One region of the Micromonospora robiginosa genome, then DNA from elsewhere that is predicted to be linked to it. Evidence: riboswitches for the same ligand, from Rfam matches in the RefSeq annotation. Region 1 holds a riboswitch; each other region holds the start of a gene.
The links. Region 1 has a riboswitch for cyclic di-AMP ahead of H1D33_RS08565 (LysM peptidoglycan-binding domain-containing protein). Riboswitches for the same ligand answer to the same signal wherever they lie in the genome.
Positions count from the first base shown of each region.

Region 2: it holds a riboswitch for cyclic di-AMP, as region 1 does, so the genes downstream of both, H1D33_RS01695 (coiled-coil domain-containing protein) here and H1D33_RS08565 (LysM peptidoglycan-binding domain-containing protein) in region 1, are expected to answer to the same signal.
Region 3: it holds a riboswitch for cyclic di-AMP, as region 1 does, so the genes downstream of both, H1D33_RS14475 (C39 family peptidase) here and H1D33_RS08565 (LysM peptidoglycan-binding domain-containing protein) in region 1, are expected to answer to the same signal.

Region 1 covers NZ_CP059322.2:1,950,840-1,955,992, reverse strand. Annotated here, with positions in the region: gene H1D33_RS08575 (M4 family metallopeptidase) at 1-75, shown strand, start outside; gene H1D33_RS08570 (YbaB/EbfC family nucleoid-associated protein) at 480-929, opposite strand; gene H1D33_RS08565 (LysM peptidoglycan-binding domain-containing protein) at 1,228-1,848, opposite strand; cyclic di-AMP (ydaO/yuaA leader) riboswitch at 1,847-1,991, opposite strand; gene H1D33_RS08560 (LLM class flavin-dependent oxidoreductase) at 2,201-3,763, shown strand; gene htpG (molecular chaperone HtpG) at 3,822-5,153, opposite strand, start outside.
Region 2 covers NZ_CP059322.2:334,274-339,426, reverse strand. Annotated here, with positions in the region: gene H1D33_RS01710 (alpha/beta fold hydrolase) at 1-169, shown strand, start outside; gene H1D33_RS01705 (HelD family protein) at 284-2,401, shown strand; gene H1D33_RS01700 (cation diffusion facilitator family transporter) at 2,478-3,392, shown strand; cyclic di-AMP (ydaO/yuaA leader) riboswitch at 3,537-3,666, shown strand; gene H1D33_RS01695 (coiled-coil domain-containing protein) at 3,672-4,760, shown strand; gene H1D33_RS01690 (hypothetical protein) at 4,843-5,153, shown strand, end outside.
Region 3 covers NZ_CP059322.2:3,382,162-3,387,314, forward strand. Annotated here, with positions in the region: gene H1D33_RS14470 (hypothetical protein) at 1,110-1,658, shown strand; gene H1D33_RS14475 (C39 family peptidase) at 1,720-2,562, opposite strand; cyclic di-AMP (ydaO/yuaA leader) riboswitch at 2,768-2,908, opposite strand; gene H1D33_RS14480 (hypothetical protein) at 3,216-3,980, opposite strand; gene H1D33_RS14485 (hypothetical protein) at 4,112-4,549, opposite strand; gene H1D33_RS14490 (acyltransferase family protein) at 4,628-5,153, opposite strand, start outside.

The sequences.
Region 1 (5,153 bases):
TCGTTCAGCGGCGTGGAGGACGCCTCCCTGCAGACGTCCTTCGTCGTCGACGACACGGCGGTCACGCTGAGCTGACCGCGACCCGAACGGCCGGCCGTCGCCCTCCCGGCGGCCGGCCGTTCCGCGTCCCCGGCTCCGGCTCCGGCTCCGGCTCCGGCTCCGGCTCCGGCTCCGGCTCCGGCTCCGGCTCCGGCTCCGGCTCCGGCTCCGAGATCTTGGTACGAACGGGCCCCTGGAGGGGCCATTCCGTACCAAGATCTCCGTCGTTCCCGCCCTTCGGAAGGTCGATCCCGAATGGCGGTTACTGAGGGCTCGCCGGCGAATTCGGTCGCGCCGACGACGGCGGGCTGACCGACGCGGCGCCGTCGCAGGAGAGCGGGCCGTCACGCGGAGGGGCGTCCACCAGGGCGAGCCGTCACGCGGACGGGCGGCGACCAGGGCAGGCGGTCACCCGGACGGGCGTCCACCAGATCGAGTCATCACGCCAGGTGCGCGGCTCGGGACGCGGCGTCGCGGTCGCGGCGGATGCGCGCGGCCACCTCGTGCATCGTCCGGCTGAACAGCTCCGCCTGGTCGGGCAGGCCGCCGAGGCGGGCGGCGAGCGCGTCGGTGTCCGCCCGGGCGGAGTCGCTGACCTGGGCATCCAGCTCGCTCAGCGCGTCGTTGACGGCGTCGACCAGGTGTGCACAGAGGACCTCGAGCGGCACGTCGGCCAGCTCCGGATCGACGACGACGGAGTGCAACCGGCCACCCTGGACGGCGACCGCCCGGACCCGGCCGCCGGCGGCGACGCCCTCGGCCCGGAGCAGTTCGCCGGGTTCGCCGTCGGCGAGCACACAGGACCGGGACCGCATCGCGGCCAGCGCCTGCTGCGTGCGGGTCAGCAGCTCGTCGAGGCTCGCGGCGGCCGAGAACGCATCGTTGGTCATATCCGCGCTTTCTTCACGTCTTAGCCGAGCCTCGTGACCATAGCAACCGGCGGCGGCGGAACCTCGTCACCCGCCGCGTCGATCCGGTCGCCGGGGCCGGGAGCAGGACGGACGCCCAGCACCCCCGGCGTGTCGCGCGACGCCGAGCGCCCAGCCGGATGGTCCCGGCGACCTGGTTCGGCACCCGCCACGCCCGGACGCCACATGGCCGGGCGTTCGGCGTCGTCCGTCGGCCGGCACGGCTCCGGGAACCGCGGGACGCCGTCCGGACCATCGGGACGGCGTCCCGCAGCGGGGATCAGCGCAGGCGCAGCCGCTGGCCCGGGAAGATCAGGCCGGCGTCCGCGCCGACGACGGCCCGGTTGAGCGTGTGCAGGGCGCGCCAACCGCCGGCGACGTGCTTCGCGGCGGCGATCTCGGACAGCGTGTCGCCGGGCCGCACCAGGTAGGCGCCGGTGGCCGGCGCGCTGCGCCGCTCGCCGCCCGACGGGCGCGGGGAGGTGGCCTTCTTCGTGGACGCGGTCGAGTCCGATCCCGCGCCGACGTGGGTTCGGCTCGATCCGGCCTTCCTGCCGGTCGACCCGCCCTTCCTGCCGCAGACGGGCCAGGCGCCGATGCCCTGTCCGTCGAGCACCCGCTCCGCGACGGCGATCTGCTCGGCGCGGCTGGCCAGGTCGGCCCGGGCGGCGTACCTCTGGCCACCGTGGCCGTTCCAGGTGCCGCGGGAGAACTGGAGCCCGCCGTAGTAGCCGTTCCCGGTGTTGATGTGCCAGTTGCCACCGGACTCGCAGCGGGCGACGGCGTCCCAGTTGACGCCCGCGGCGGCGGCCGGCGCGGCCGGCCCGAACAGGGTCGCGGCACCGGCGACGAGCGCGCCGACGACGGTACGGCGACGCCGGGCTGAGTATGCAGTTGACATGTGGATTCCTCCACGCCGACGAGGTGAGCTGTCGGGTTCGGGCCGAGGAGCCCGGCCGCCGGTGGCGGCTTCACCCCGAGGTGACGTGCACCGTGGAACGTGTGGGTCCCCCGCTCCCGCCCGAGGTTCGGTTACCACCGGGCCGGTGGCGGGATTAGGCGTTACCGGCCCGCGGTGTCCGCGAATGCGAACGGACTTGACGCTAGGGACGAATTACGCCAACAACCCACTTCTTGGAACGTTCTTCACCCGGCGGGGTGACCGCGTCCATGGTGGCGGGTCCGCCGCCCACCGGCCGGCGGTGCGGCTACCGTGGGCGGGACCGGGCAAGATCGCGCGAGGAGCGGGGCGGATGACCGACCACGGACACGAGCTGGCATTCGGCGGCTTCCTCACCCCCGCCGCCGGTCGCCCCGACCAGGTGGTGGCGCTGGCCACGCTCTGCGAGCAGGCCGGGCTCGACCTGGTCACCTTCCAGGACCACCCCTACCAGCCGGGTTTCCTGGACACCTGGACGCTGATGTCGTACGTGGCCGCCGCCACCGACCGGATCGGACTGGCCGGCAACGTGCTCAACCTGCCGCTGCGCCAACCGGTGGTGCTGGCCCGCAGTGTGGCCAGCCTGGACCTGCTCACCGGCGGCCGGGTCGAGCTGGGGTTGGGCGCGGGCGCGTTCTGGGACGCGATCGAGGCGGCCGGCGGGCGGCGGCTCTCCCCCGGCGCGGCCGTCGACGCGCTCGACGAGGCGATCCAGGTCGTCCGCGAGGTGTGGGACACCGGGCGGCGCGGCATGATCCGGGTGGACGGGGAGCACTACCGGGTGGTCGGGGCGAAGCGTGGGCCGGCGCCGGCGCACCCGGTGGGCATCTGGGTCGGCGCGTACAAGCCCCGGATGCTGCGGCTGGTCGGGCGGGCCGCGGACGGCTGGCTGCCGTCGCTGGCGTACCTGTCGAAGGGGCCGGACGACCTGCCGGCGCTGAACGCGCTCGTCAACGAGGGAGCGGAAGCCGCCGGGCGCGATCCGGGCGCGGTCCGCCGGATGCTCAACGTCACCGGCACGTTCGCCCGCTCGTCCACCGGCTTCCTGGCCGGGCCGCCGGAGCAGTGGGTCGAGGAGTTGGCCGGCCTCACCCTGGAGCACGGCGTCACCACGTTCGTCCTCGGCAGTGACGAGCCGCGCGCCATCCAGCTCTTCGCCCAGGAGGTGGCGCCGGCGGTCCGGGAGCTGGTCGCCGCCGAGCGCACCACGCCCGGCAGCGGGGCCCGCGCCGTGGTCGAGGAGCAGGCCGCCGCCGGCGGTCCGAGCACGCTCGCGGTCACCCCCACCCCCGATCCCGGGGTACGGCTGAGCGCCCGCCGCCTCTGGGACGAGACGACCCGTCCGACCGCCCCGCCGCCACCGGCCGGGCACGTCTACCCCGCCCGCGCGCAGGCCGCCGGGCAGCACCTGGTGGACGTGCACGACCACCTGCGGCAGGAGCTGGCCCAGGTGCGCGACCTGCTGGAGCAGGTCAGGCGCGGGGCGGTGTCACCGGGTGGCGCGCGGGCCGCGCTGAACGCGATGACCATGCGGCAGAACGACTGGACGCTTGGCGCCTACTGCGCCGCGTACTGCACGGTGGTGACGCAGCACCACGGCCTGGAGGGCGCCTCGGTCTTCCCGCACCTGCGCCGCGCCGACGCCTCGCTGGCCCCGGTGCTGGACCGCCTGGAGCAGGAGCACGTGGTGATCCACGGCGTGGTGGAGAGCGTCGACCGGGCGTTGGTGGAGCTGGTCGCCTCCCCCGGCGACTTCACCGGTCTCCAGGAGGCGGTGGACCTGCTCACCGACACGCTGCTGTCGCACCTGTCCTACGAGGAGCACCAGATCGTCGAGCCGCTGGCCCGGCACGGCTTCTTCCCCGACCAGCTCTGAGTTGGGCGGGGGCCCTTCCTATCGCGTACGCGATAGGAAGGGCCCCCGCCTTTCACCGCTAGAGGTTGCGGGCGAGACGGTCGGCGAGGATGCGGGTGAAGCGGGCCGGGTCGGCCAGCTCGCCGCCCTCGGCCAGCAGCGCCATGCCGTACAGCAGCTCGGCGGTCTCGGTCAGCGCGGCGGGGTCGCCGCCCTCGCCGTGCGCCTTGCGCAGGCCGGTGACCAGCGGGTGGGTCGGGTTCAGCTCCAGGATCCGCTTGACCCGGGGCACCTCCTGGCCCATCGCCCGGTACATCTTCTCCAGCGTCGGCGTCATGTCCTGCGCGTCACCCACCACGCAGGCCGGCGACGTGGTGAGCCGGGTGGACAGGCGCACCTCCTTGACGCTGTCGGTGAGCGCGCCGCCGAGGAAGGTGAGCAGGTCGGCGTACTCCTGCCGCTCGGCCTCGGCCTTCTCCTTCTCCTCCTCGGTCTCCAGGTCGACCTGACCCTTGGCCACCGAGCGCAGCGTCTTGGAGTCGTACGCGCCGACCCGCTCGACCCACACCTCGTCCACCGGGTCGGTGAGGATCAGCACCTCGTAGCCCTTGGCCCGGAACGCCTCCAGGTGCGGGGAGTTCTCGATGGTGGCCCGGTTCTCGCCGGTGGCGTAGTAGATCTCGGTCTGCCCGTCCTTCATCCGCTCCACGTAGGCGCGCAGCGTGGTCGGCTCGGCCGGGTCGTGGGTGGACCCGGCACGGACCAGGTCGAGCAGCGCCTCGGTGTTGTCCGGGTCCTCCAGCAGGCCCTCCTTGACCACCGGCCCGAACTCGGTCCAGAACGTGCGGTACGACTCGGCGGACATGTCCTTGAGCGTGCCGAGCACCTTCTTGACCAGCCGCCGGCGCACCGCCCGGATCTGCCGGTCCTGCTGGAGGATCTCCCGGGAGATGTTCAGCGACAGGTCGTGCGCGTCCACCACGCCCTTCACGAAGCGCAGGTAGTTGGGGATCAGCGCCTCGCAGTCGTCCATGATGAAGACGCGCTTGACGTAGAGCTGCACGCCGCGGCGGCCCTGCGGGGAGAACAGGTCGAGCGGGGCGTGCGAGGGCAGGAAGAGCAGCGCCTCGTACTCGAAGGTGCCCTCGCCGCGCATGTGGATGGTTTCGAGGGGGTCGGCCCAGTCGTGCGCGACGTGCCGGTAGAACTCCTTGTACTCGGCCTCGTCCACCTCGTCCCGCGAGCGCGCCCAGAGCGCCTTCATCGAGTTGAGCGTCTGCTCCTCGCGGGCGGTGGCGCCGTCCTCGCCGGGCTTGTCGACGGTCATCCGGATCGGCCAGGCGATGAAGTCGGAGTATCGCTTGACGATCTCCCGGACGGTCCACTCGGCGGTGTAGTCGTGCAGGTTGTC
Region 2 (5,153 bases), 1.6 Mb from region 1:
GTCGATCGCGGCGGCGCTGCCGACGGCCGAGCTGACGGTCTGCCCCGGTGCCGGGCACATGCTGATGATGGAACGCCCGGACGTGGTGAACGCCGCCGTCGCGGGCGTGGTGAGCCGGGTGCTGACCGGCGGACGGACGGCCGGGAAACGGGTGGGAACAGCCGGATAACGGGCAACCGGCACCGGCGTGGGCCGGTCGCGCGGCATGGCCCCGACGTCCGGCTTGCCGGCGGCCCGTACCCTCATTCAGCCCGTCGCGCCGTTCGACCACAGGAGCACCGCGTTGACCGACCAGACCACGCTGGACCGGGAGATCGCCGCCGAGCAGCGGCACCTCGACCGGGTGTACGCCCGGCTGGCCGAGCTGCGCCGGTCCGCGGCCGACGCCGAGCGGGAGGGCTACCAGCTCGCCCGGGTCGGCACGTTCGGCGCGCTGGTCGAGCGGGACGCGATGGTCTTCCACGCCGCCCAGCGCCGGCACGTGCTGGACGCCGAGCACGAGGGGTTGGTCTTCGGCCGGCTGGACCTGCGGACCGGGCAGGTGCTGCACGTGGGCCGCCTCGGCGTGCGCGCCGACGACGCGGAGACGCTGGTGGTGGACTGGCGGGCGCCGGCCGCCGCCGCGTTCTACCAGGCCACGCCGGCCGAGCCGCGGGGCGTGGTGCGCCGGCGCACGATCCAGTCCGCCGCCGAGAAGGTCACCCGGATCGAGGACGACCTGCTGGACCCGGAGGCCGCCCCGCCGGACATGGCGGTGGTCGGCGACGGCGCGCTGCTGGCCACGCTGTCCCGGGCCACCGGTCGGGGCATGCGCGACATCGTGGCCACCATCCAGCGGGAGCAGGACGAGGCGATCCGCTCCCCCGGCAGCGGCGTCACGATCGTCTCCGGGGGTCCGGGCACCGGCAAGACGGCGGTGGCGCTGCACCGGGCCGCGTACCTGCTCTACTCCGACCGGGCCCGGTACGCCGGCGGCGGCATCCTGGTGGTCGGGCCGTCCGGCGTGTTCGTCGAGTACATCGCGTCGGTGCTGCCGTCGCTCGGCGAGGAGACCGCCACCCTGCACTCGCTCGGTTCGCTCTTCCCGGGCCTGTCCGCGACCCGGACGGACCCGCCGGAGGTGGCGGCGGTGAAGGGTTCGCTGCGGATGCGTCGGGTGCTGGAGCGCGCGGTCCGGGACGCGGTGCCGGACTCCCCGCCGGAGCTGCGCCTGCTCTACCGCGGTGAGCTGCTGCGGCTGGAGCGGCCGGCGCTGGACGCGGTCCGGGACCGGACGCTGGCCCGGGGCGCGCGCCGCAACGAGGTGCGCCGGGCGGCGTTCGACGCGGTGCTCGCCGCGCTCTACGCGCAGGCCCGCACGCTGCGGGTGGGGCGGCTGCCGGAGCAGCCGGCGTTCGAGGACGAGATCATCGAGCGGCCGGAGTTCCGCGAGTTCCTCAAGGCGTGGTGGCCCCGGCTGCACCCGCGCCACGTGCTGGGTTGGCTGGCCCGGCCGGAGCGGCTGCGCCGGTACGCCGGCGGGGTGCTCTCCTCGGCGGAGATCCGGTTGCTCGCCGACGCGTACCGGACGCTTGACGCCGAGGGGCTGACGGTGGCCGACATCGCGCTGCTGGACGAGCTGGACGCGCTGCTCGGCACGCCGGTGCGCCGGGCGAAGCCGAAGCGGGACCCGTACCAGTTGGCCGGCGGCGTGCGCGAGCTGAGCACGTACGCCGATCGGCAGCGCGCCGCGCGGGCGGCGGCCCGGGAGCGTCCGGCGGACTACCGCGACTACGCGCACGTGGTGGTGGACGAGTCGCAGGACGTCTCGCCGATGCAGTGGCGGATGGTGGGGCGGCGCGGGCGGCTGGCGTCCTGGACGGTGGTCGGCGACCCGGCGCAGACCGCCTGGACGGGCGACCCGCAGGAGCTGGACCGGGCCCGGGACCAGGCGTTGGGCCGGCGTCGCCGGCACCGCTACGAGCTGACCACCAACTACCGCAACTCGGCGGAGATCTTCGCGGTGGCAGCGGCGGAGATCCGCCGGCTGTACCCGGACCTGGCGTTGCCGGACGCGGTGCGCTCCACCGGCGTGCCGCCGGTCCAGCGCACGGTGGCCGCCGCCGAGCTGCCGTCGGCCACGGTCGAGGCGGCCCGGACGCTGCTGGCCGAGGTGGAGGGCACGGTCGGGGTGATCACACCGGTGCCGCGCCGGGACGAGGTGGCCGGCTGGCTGGGCGAGCTGGGCGGCGGCCGGCTCCAGGTGGTGACCAGCCTGCAGGCCAAGGGCATGGAGTACGACGGTGTGGTGCTGGTCGCGCCGGGCGAGATCCGGGCCGACCCGGGCTCCGGGGTGCGGACGCTCTACGTGGCGCTGTCCCGGGCCACCCAGCGCCTGACCACGCTCGATCCGGTGGGGTGACCCCACCCTCACTTGCACACATAGCGATGTGAGCATAGATTGGTCCCGGCCGAGACACGGGGCGGAGGGTGTGTGCGTGGGCGCAGGTCATGACCACAGCGGCGCGGTGGCCAACGCGGCGCACCGCCACCGAGGGCGACTCTGGGCCGCCTTCGCGCTGCTCACCGCGCTGATGCTGATCGAGGCGGTGGCCGCCTTCACGACCGGCTCGCTGGCGCTGCTCTCCGACGCCGGGCACATGTTCACCGACGTGCTCGGCATCGGCATGGCGCTCGCCGCGATCAGCGCCACCCGGCGCGCCCGCACCGACCCGCAGCGCACGTTCGGGCTCTATCGGCTGGAGGTGCTCGCGGCGCTGGCCAACGCGGTGCTGCTCGGCGCCGTCGCGGTCTACGTGCTAATCGAGGCGGTACGCCGGTTCGGCGAGCCGCCGGAGGTGCTCGCCGGCCCGATGCTCGTGGTCGCCGTGCTCGGCCTGCTCGCCAACGTCGCCGCGTTCGCGCTGCTGCGCTCCGGCGCGCAGGAGAGCATCAACCTGCGCGGGGCCTACCTGGAGGTGCTCGGCGACCTGCTCGGCTCGCTCGGCGTGATCGGCGCCGCGCTGGTCATCGCGGTCACCGACTGGTGGTGGGCCGACCCGGTGGTCGCCGTGGCGATCGGCCTGTTCATCCTGCCGCGCACCTGGCGGCTCGGCCGCGCCGCGGTCCGCATCCTGGTGCAGGCCGCGCCGGAGCACCTCCAGGTGACCGCGGTGCACGACCGGCTGACCGCCGTGCCCGGCGTGGCGGAGGTGCACGACCTGCACGTCTGGACGCTCACCTCGGGCATGGACGTCGCCTCGGCGCACCTGACGATCGACCCGGGCGCCGAGGTCGCCACCGTGCTGGCCGCGGCCCGGGACGCCCTGCACGAGGACTTCTCGATCGACCACGCCACGTTGCAGATCGAGCCCGGAGCGTCAGCCGGCGCCTGCGGTCCGACCGAGTGGTAATTAGGACAGACTTAAATCAGTGTAGTTATTGTAGGCTTATGCCGGTTTTGCCCGGTAACCGGCCCCGGTCCACGGCGCCGGCTCCGGGCAGCGCCGGTAGGCTCGGTCCCGGCCGCACCACGGGTGCCACTCCGGCACCTCTCGGCGCGGCCGGCGCCTAATCGCCCGCAGGGCGAGCCGGGGAACCACGTACGTGGGGTGCATCCGCGTCAGCGGTAGGGATCTTCCGTCCCGAACCCGTCAGCTAACCCGGTCGGCGGTTGACGGAAGGACACGTGAATGCCCACAGTGGCACCTGTACGACGGACGGCCGCCCGGTTGGCGGCCCTGCTCGTCGCGATGCTGGCCCTCGGTGTCGCGACCGTGCCGGTCTCCCCCGCCTCGGCGGCGCGGGCGGCCTCCCCGACCGGCCTGCTCGCCGCCGCACCCGGCGACGACGAGGGCGGCACCCCCGCGCTGCGCGAACAACTCGACGCGGCCAGCAAGGGCTGGCTCGACGCCAAGGCCGCGCTGAACCGCTCGGTGACCCGGCAGAAGCAGCTCAACGACCGGCTCAAGACCATCGACGTGGAGCTGACCGAGCGCGACGCCAAGGTCGGCGAGATCGCCGGGGTGGCCTACCGCACCGGCCGGATGGGCACCGCCGCGGCGCTGCTCGCCAGCCGCACCCCGGAGGGCTTCATGGACCGGGCCGCGGCTTTGGAGACGGTCGCCGCGCACGAGGACCGGACGCTGCGCGACCTGATCACCACCCGGGACGAGGCGATCCGCACCCGCACCGCGCTCGACGGCGAGATCCTGGAGCAGCGCAAGCAGGTCACGCTCATGGGCAAGCGCAAGGAGCAGGCCGAGCGGGCGCTGGAGGTGGCGAACAAGCGCAGCGCCACCACCCGCGACAGCGACGACGGTGGCAGCACCCGGGGCACGTCCACGGCGAACGCGACGCCGGCCAAGCGCAACTCCGACGGGTCGTGGCCGGCGGAGTCGTGCAGCGTCAACGACCCGACGCCGGCCAGCGGCTGCATCACCCCGCGCACGTTGCACGCGTTGCAGCAGGCCAAGGCCGCCGGCTTCACCCGGTACGTCTCCTGCCACCGACCCAGCGGCTCGGGTGAGCACCCGAAGGGACGGGCCTGCGACTTCGCCGCGCAGAAGGACGGCTTCGGCGGCGTCGCCAGCGGCGGCGACCGGACGTACGGCAACAACCTGTCCGCGTACTTCATCCGCAACGCCGACCCGCTCGCCGTGCTCTACGTGATCTGGTTCAAGCGGATCTGGCTGCCCAGCAGCGGCTGGAAGTCGTACAGCGGCGGCAACGGCGACCCGTCCAGCGACCACACCAACCACGTGCACCTGTCGGTCTACTAACGCGCACTACGCTCCACGACGTACCCCGGATGTCGTCGCGCGGCCCACGACGTGGGCCGCGCGACCCGGTGGGATCGGGGGCATGAGACGACTCTCCCCCGCCGGCCGCAAGGCGCTGCTCACCGCGCACCTGGTCACCTCGCTGGGCTGGCTCGGCGCCGACCTGACGCTGCTCGCGCTCGGCGTGGCCGGGCTGCGCGGCGCCGACCCCGACGTCGTCTACCCGGCGGCGGGGCTGCTGGTCACCTGGCTGTTCGCGCCGCTGAGCGTGGCGGTCTGGCTGGTCGGGACGGTCAGTGCGCTGCTCACCCCGTGGGGTCTGCTGCGCTGGCGCTGGGTGCTGGTGAAGTTCGTGCTCACCACCGTCATGCTCGGCCTGGTGCTGCTCCTGCT
Region 3 (5,153 bases), 1.4 Mb from region 1:
AGACCCGCCCCGCTCCCCCTCCCCGTCGATCTTGCACTTTCGGCCCCTCTGACGCCGGATTCATCCGGTTATGACCGGGCCGAAACTGCAAGATCGCCGCTGGTTGTCGGCGGGCTCGTGACGAGCCGCTCGGCGGGAGGGGATGTGGTGAGTGGGTGCGGGGGCGGTCAGGCGCCCGAGGCGTTTCGGTGGGTCGGTTGGCGGGTGTTGTGGGAGCCTGCGGGGCTTCGATGTGCGCATGGCGAAGCGGGTGGAACGCGATGGGTGCCCATGGTGTGCCGGTGGCCTTCGGTGGGCGGGTGGGTGGAACACCGTGGCCGTCTGCGAGGGCGTGAGACCTCCACGGTGTTCCAGTGGTGCTCCGCTGGGCCGGCGGGTGGAACGCCAAGGCTGTCCGTGCGGGCCTGAGACACCCGTGGCGTTCCAGTCGCGCTCCGATGGGACGGTGAGTGGAACGTCATGGGTGTCTACGGGAGTTTGAGGCACCCATGGTGCTCCAGTGACGCTCTCGGTGGGGCTGTTGGGTGGAACGTCACGGGTGTCTGGGCTGGCCGGATAAGGCATGGTGTTCCGGTTGCGCGTCGGGTGGGGCGGGTGGCGGGTGGCACTGCGGTGGGATCTGACTGGGTGTGTCGGGTGGGTGGGGTGTCCGGTTCGGGGTGGTGGGTGGCACTCTGGCGGCGGAATCGGGGCGGGGTGCGGGGCGTTGTAACCGGGTGAACGACCGAGCCAGGCGACCGGGTGAACGACCCCGAGCCAAGCGACCGGGTAACGCCCCGAGTCGAGCGACCGGGTGAATGCCCCGAGCCGGGCAACCGGGCGAACGACCCGAGCCAGGTGAGCGTCCCCGCGCCGCCAGCCCTGGATCCCCGGGGGTCAGCCGGCCCGCATCTATCGGGCCAGCCGACTGACCCGCAGCCTTCGCCCCACGATGGTGACGGTCCCCGGGAATGGTGGTGGCCGGCCGGTCGTTACACACACTCCCGGCCCCCGCGACGAGCCCCGCGCTCCGCGCCCACGCCGGAAACCCCCTGACCTTTTCGAGCGCCTGACGGTGCCCGCACCCCCGTCCCCCGCGAGGGTGTGTTGACCCCCGAATGGAGCCCACCATGAACACGATCCTGCGCAAGAGCATCCTCGGTATCGCTGGTCTGGCCTTCACCGGTGGCGTGTTCGCCGGCCCGATCGCCGCCCACGCCGACACCCCCGCGCACGCCGCCGCCAAGCCGGTGACGGCCACCGTGCAGGGCGAGCAGTCCACCATCACCCTCAACGACGAGCAGACCGCCAACGCCAAGGCGATCATCGCCGCGACGAAGAAGGCCGGCCTGCCCGAGCGGGCCGCGGTCATCTCGATCGCGACCAGCCTGCAGGAGTCGAAGCTGGAGAACCTCGGCCACCTCGGCGACCGCAACGACCATGACTCGCTGGGCCTGTTCCAGCAGCGCCCCTCCAGTGGTTGGGGTACGCCGGAGGAGATCACCGACCCCGAGCACTCCACCCTGGCCTTCCTGAAGGGGCTGAAGCAGGTCGACGGCTGGCAGGACATGCCCCTGACCGACGCCGCGCAGACCGTGCAGGTCTCCGCCTACCCGGACGCCTACGCGCAGTGGGAGAAGCAGGCCACCGACCTCGTCGCCCAGCACTGGACCAAGTAAGCGCGAAGAAGGCCGGCACCCCGAAACGGGTGCCGGCCTTCACGCGTACCGAAGAAAGAGGTCAGGCGGAGTAACCGCGCGTGGCCATCCAGTTCGCCAGGTCGATCGTGCTGACCCAGTACGACGGCAGCGACGGGTCGGCCGAGTCGGCGATCCGCACGGTCCGGCCGTCGTTCTTGTAGCCGACCACGGCGATGTAGTGGCCGCCCGGGAACGAGTGCCAGCCGCCGTTGGTGTCGGTGGCGTCGCCGACGATGTTCGAGACGACGGCCCGGCCGTTGCTGACGGCCCGTACGACGTCGGCCTGGAGCTGGTCGATCTGCGCTCGGGTGGCCGAGCCCGGGATCATGCGGGTCCGGTACGGGTTGCCCTTGACCTGCTGGTTGAGGACGCGGGTGGTGTCCTCGGCGGAGTTGGTGCCCATCTCGGTGGTGCCGAGGGCGACGGCCAGGGTGTCCTGGCTGCGCTCGATGCCGTTGGCGCTGAGCGCGTTGCGCACGGCGGCCGGACCGCAGTAGTAGTAGGTGGTCTGCGCCTGGTAGTCGTAGTCGAGCGTCCGGCTCGACGGCGGCTTCGGCTTGGCCGTGCGGGTGGTGTCCGGGTCGGCAGCCTTCGCCGAGGCCGAGGCGCTGGGCCGGGGCGACGCGCTGGGCGTGGCGCTGGGCGACGTGCTCGGGGCCGGGACGGCGATCCGGGCCTCGCTGCGGCTGGCGGTGTCGCCGAGCCGGGCGCCGAGGTCGGCCACCGAGGCGGTGTTCTCCTGGCGGACCGGGGCGTCGTCGGTGGCGGCGAGGGCGGCGCCGGTGCCGCTCGCGAGCACGAGGGCCGCTGCCGAGCCGGCGATGATCTGGTACGGGCGCTCGGTGGCGAGACGCCGCAGTTGACGCTTCAGGTGGTGCTTCACGGTGGTTCCTCCACGGGGGTGAGCGGCACGCGCCGGCCCGGCGCGCGGAGGAACTCACACGCGCTGGCGGGCGGCAGGGCCGCGGAAGCGACGCCCGGGCTGCCGGGCGATCAGGGGTCGGGGGACGTGTCGCCGGTCAGGCGAGCGCCGGTACCCGGTGGCCGTGGAGGCGGGGGACGATCGGGGGGTGGAGGGCACGAGGCGGAACTCCTTCCGTGGCCGCCGACCGGGTTAGCTGACGGATTCGGGCGGGAAGTACGCCCTACCGCGGCCGTGGCGCGCGGATTCACCCCGGTGTTGCTGTGGGTCCCCGGTTCGTGTGTGCACGATTAGGCGGGTCGGCACGGCGTCGCCATCTGCGACCGTCAACCGCACCGGACGCGCCGACACTACCGGCGGGTAAACGCCCTGCCAAGCGCCGCCACCTGCGGAAACGTGCGGGGCGACTACGGATTCGGTGCAGCCGGTCACCGATGCCCCTCAATGGGACGAGCGGCTACGCCGGTAGCTGTCCGCCCAAAAGGGGGACATCCGGCCGGCGGAGAAACGGGCAGCAGGCGCAGCACCGGTCATCGGGTCCGGCCGTCGCCGGTCGGACGGCGCCCGTGACCGGGCTCACCACACTCGGTAACGATTCGGCCGAGGTCGTCGGCTCAGCCCACCCGGGCCGGACGCCAGCGGGCGCTCCGCACGGCCGCCGTCGCCGGGACGCGGGTCGCGGCCGGGGCCCGGGACGCCGGCACGGGCCGCAGCGCGACGGCTGCCGCGTACGCCTCGGCGGCGAGCGTGCGGGCCGACTCGGCGGCCAGTTCGGCGTCCCGCCACGCCAGGCGCTCCCGCTCGGCGGCAGTCTCCCAGCCGGCCCGACGCCCGTCACGGACCGTGCGGGCCAGCACGATCTCCTGCTCGGCCGGGTGGCGGCGCGGGTCCCACCCGTTGCGGTGGGCCAGCACGTCGGCGAGTTGGCGGGCGGTCAGGTCGCCCCGCCAGTGCGCCGACATGGCGGCGTGGTGCAGCCAGCGTTCCCGTGCCGCGTACTCGGTCGGGGTGTGTGGCGTGTGCGGGGCGGGCAGCGCGCCGGCGGCGGCCAGGCGGCGGGCGGCGGTGTCCGCCTCGTCGTACGCCGCCCAGGCCCGGTCCGCCTCGGTCTGCGCGGCCAGCCACCGCTCGCGGCGGCGATGTGCGGTCTGGGCGGCTCCGGCGGCGGCCACGGCCACCTCGTCGGCGTATCGGGCGAGGTCGGCGCGGTGGAGGGTGTCCGCGTCGACCGGGTCGGCTTCGACCTCGGTCGCGCCGTCCCGCTCCGGGCGGGCGACCAGCACGGCGAGCAGGGCGAGCGCGAGCACGATCAGCGCCGACCAGATGGCGGCGGCCTCGGGAACCGCGGTGAGGAAGTTGAGGAGAACGGTCTGCGACATGGTCGGCACCTCACGGGAGACGAAAGCGGGAAGATCCGCACGGGCCGGGCGGGTACGGGCGCCGCCGAAACGCCGAGGGCGGGTGCGGGGTGAGGTTCGGGTGGAGGGGCGCGGGCCGGACCCGCGGCGGGTCAGCGGGCGGGCGGGGCCCGCGGGCCGGCCGGCGCCGGCGGCTGACCGCCGGGCAGCGGGAGCCGGCGGGAGGGCGGCACGGCGGCGCTCTCCGGCTGTGGCTCGGTCACACCGGTGGGGGCGCCCTGCCGCGCGGCGGCGAGGCCACGCTGCCGTTCGGCGTTGGCGTCGTCGTGCCGCTGGGCGTCGGTGCCGCGCTGCCATCCGGCGGTGGCGTCGTCGTGCCGCTGGGCGTCGGTGCCGCGCTGCCATCCGGCGGTGGCGTGGGCCGTCAGGCCGGCGGCGGTGCCGGTCGACGCCGGTGCCGCCGCGGAGACGCCGGCCGGCAGCGCGGCGGCGCCGATCGAGAAGGCGACCACCACGGCCAGGCTGGCCAGCATCCGTGCGACCCAGCGCGCCACCCACCACACGGGACAGGTGAGCGCGATCGGAAGCACGGGTACAAATTACCGCCGATGCCGCCGCGCCGCATCGCCGTCCGGCGTGTCGTGACGTCGCTGGGCGGGCCGCGCGGCTCAGTCCGGCCGGCGCCGCCCGGCGTACTCGATCGAGCGGACGGCGTCGTCGGCGGCCGGTCGCGGCGCCGGCACGCCCGGCGCGGCGGGGGCCGGCGCACGGCGGACCCGGCGCGACGGGCCGAGGCGGCGCATCATCGGCACCTCCACCCAGCGGTGCAGGGCGGCGGCGAGCGCCAGCGTGAGCAGCAGGAAGCCGAGCACGGCGACCGGGCCCCGCCAACCGGTCAACCCGGTGCCCCAGTCGCCGGTGAGCCGCAGGACGGTCACCATGACCAGCACGTGGACCAGGTAGAACGCGAACGAGACCTCGCCGAGCCAGACCATCGGGCGGGACCGCCACGGAGTCCGCCGGCCCCGCACGTCGGCGTCCGCCGCGGCGGCGATGACCAGCAGGTACGCCACGGCGAGCAGCGCCGCCCAGAACTCGGCCGGGATCCACAGCGCGGCGACCACCCAGGTGGCGACGAACAGCAGGCTCGCCACGGTGAGGTCGGGACCCCGCCAGCGGTGGCGGCGCATCAGT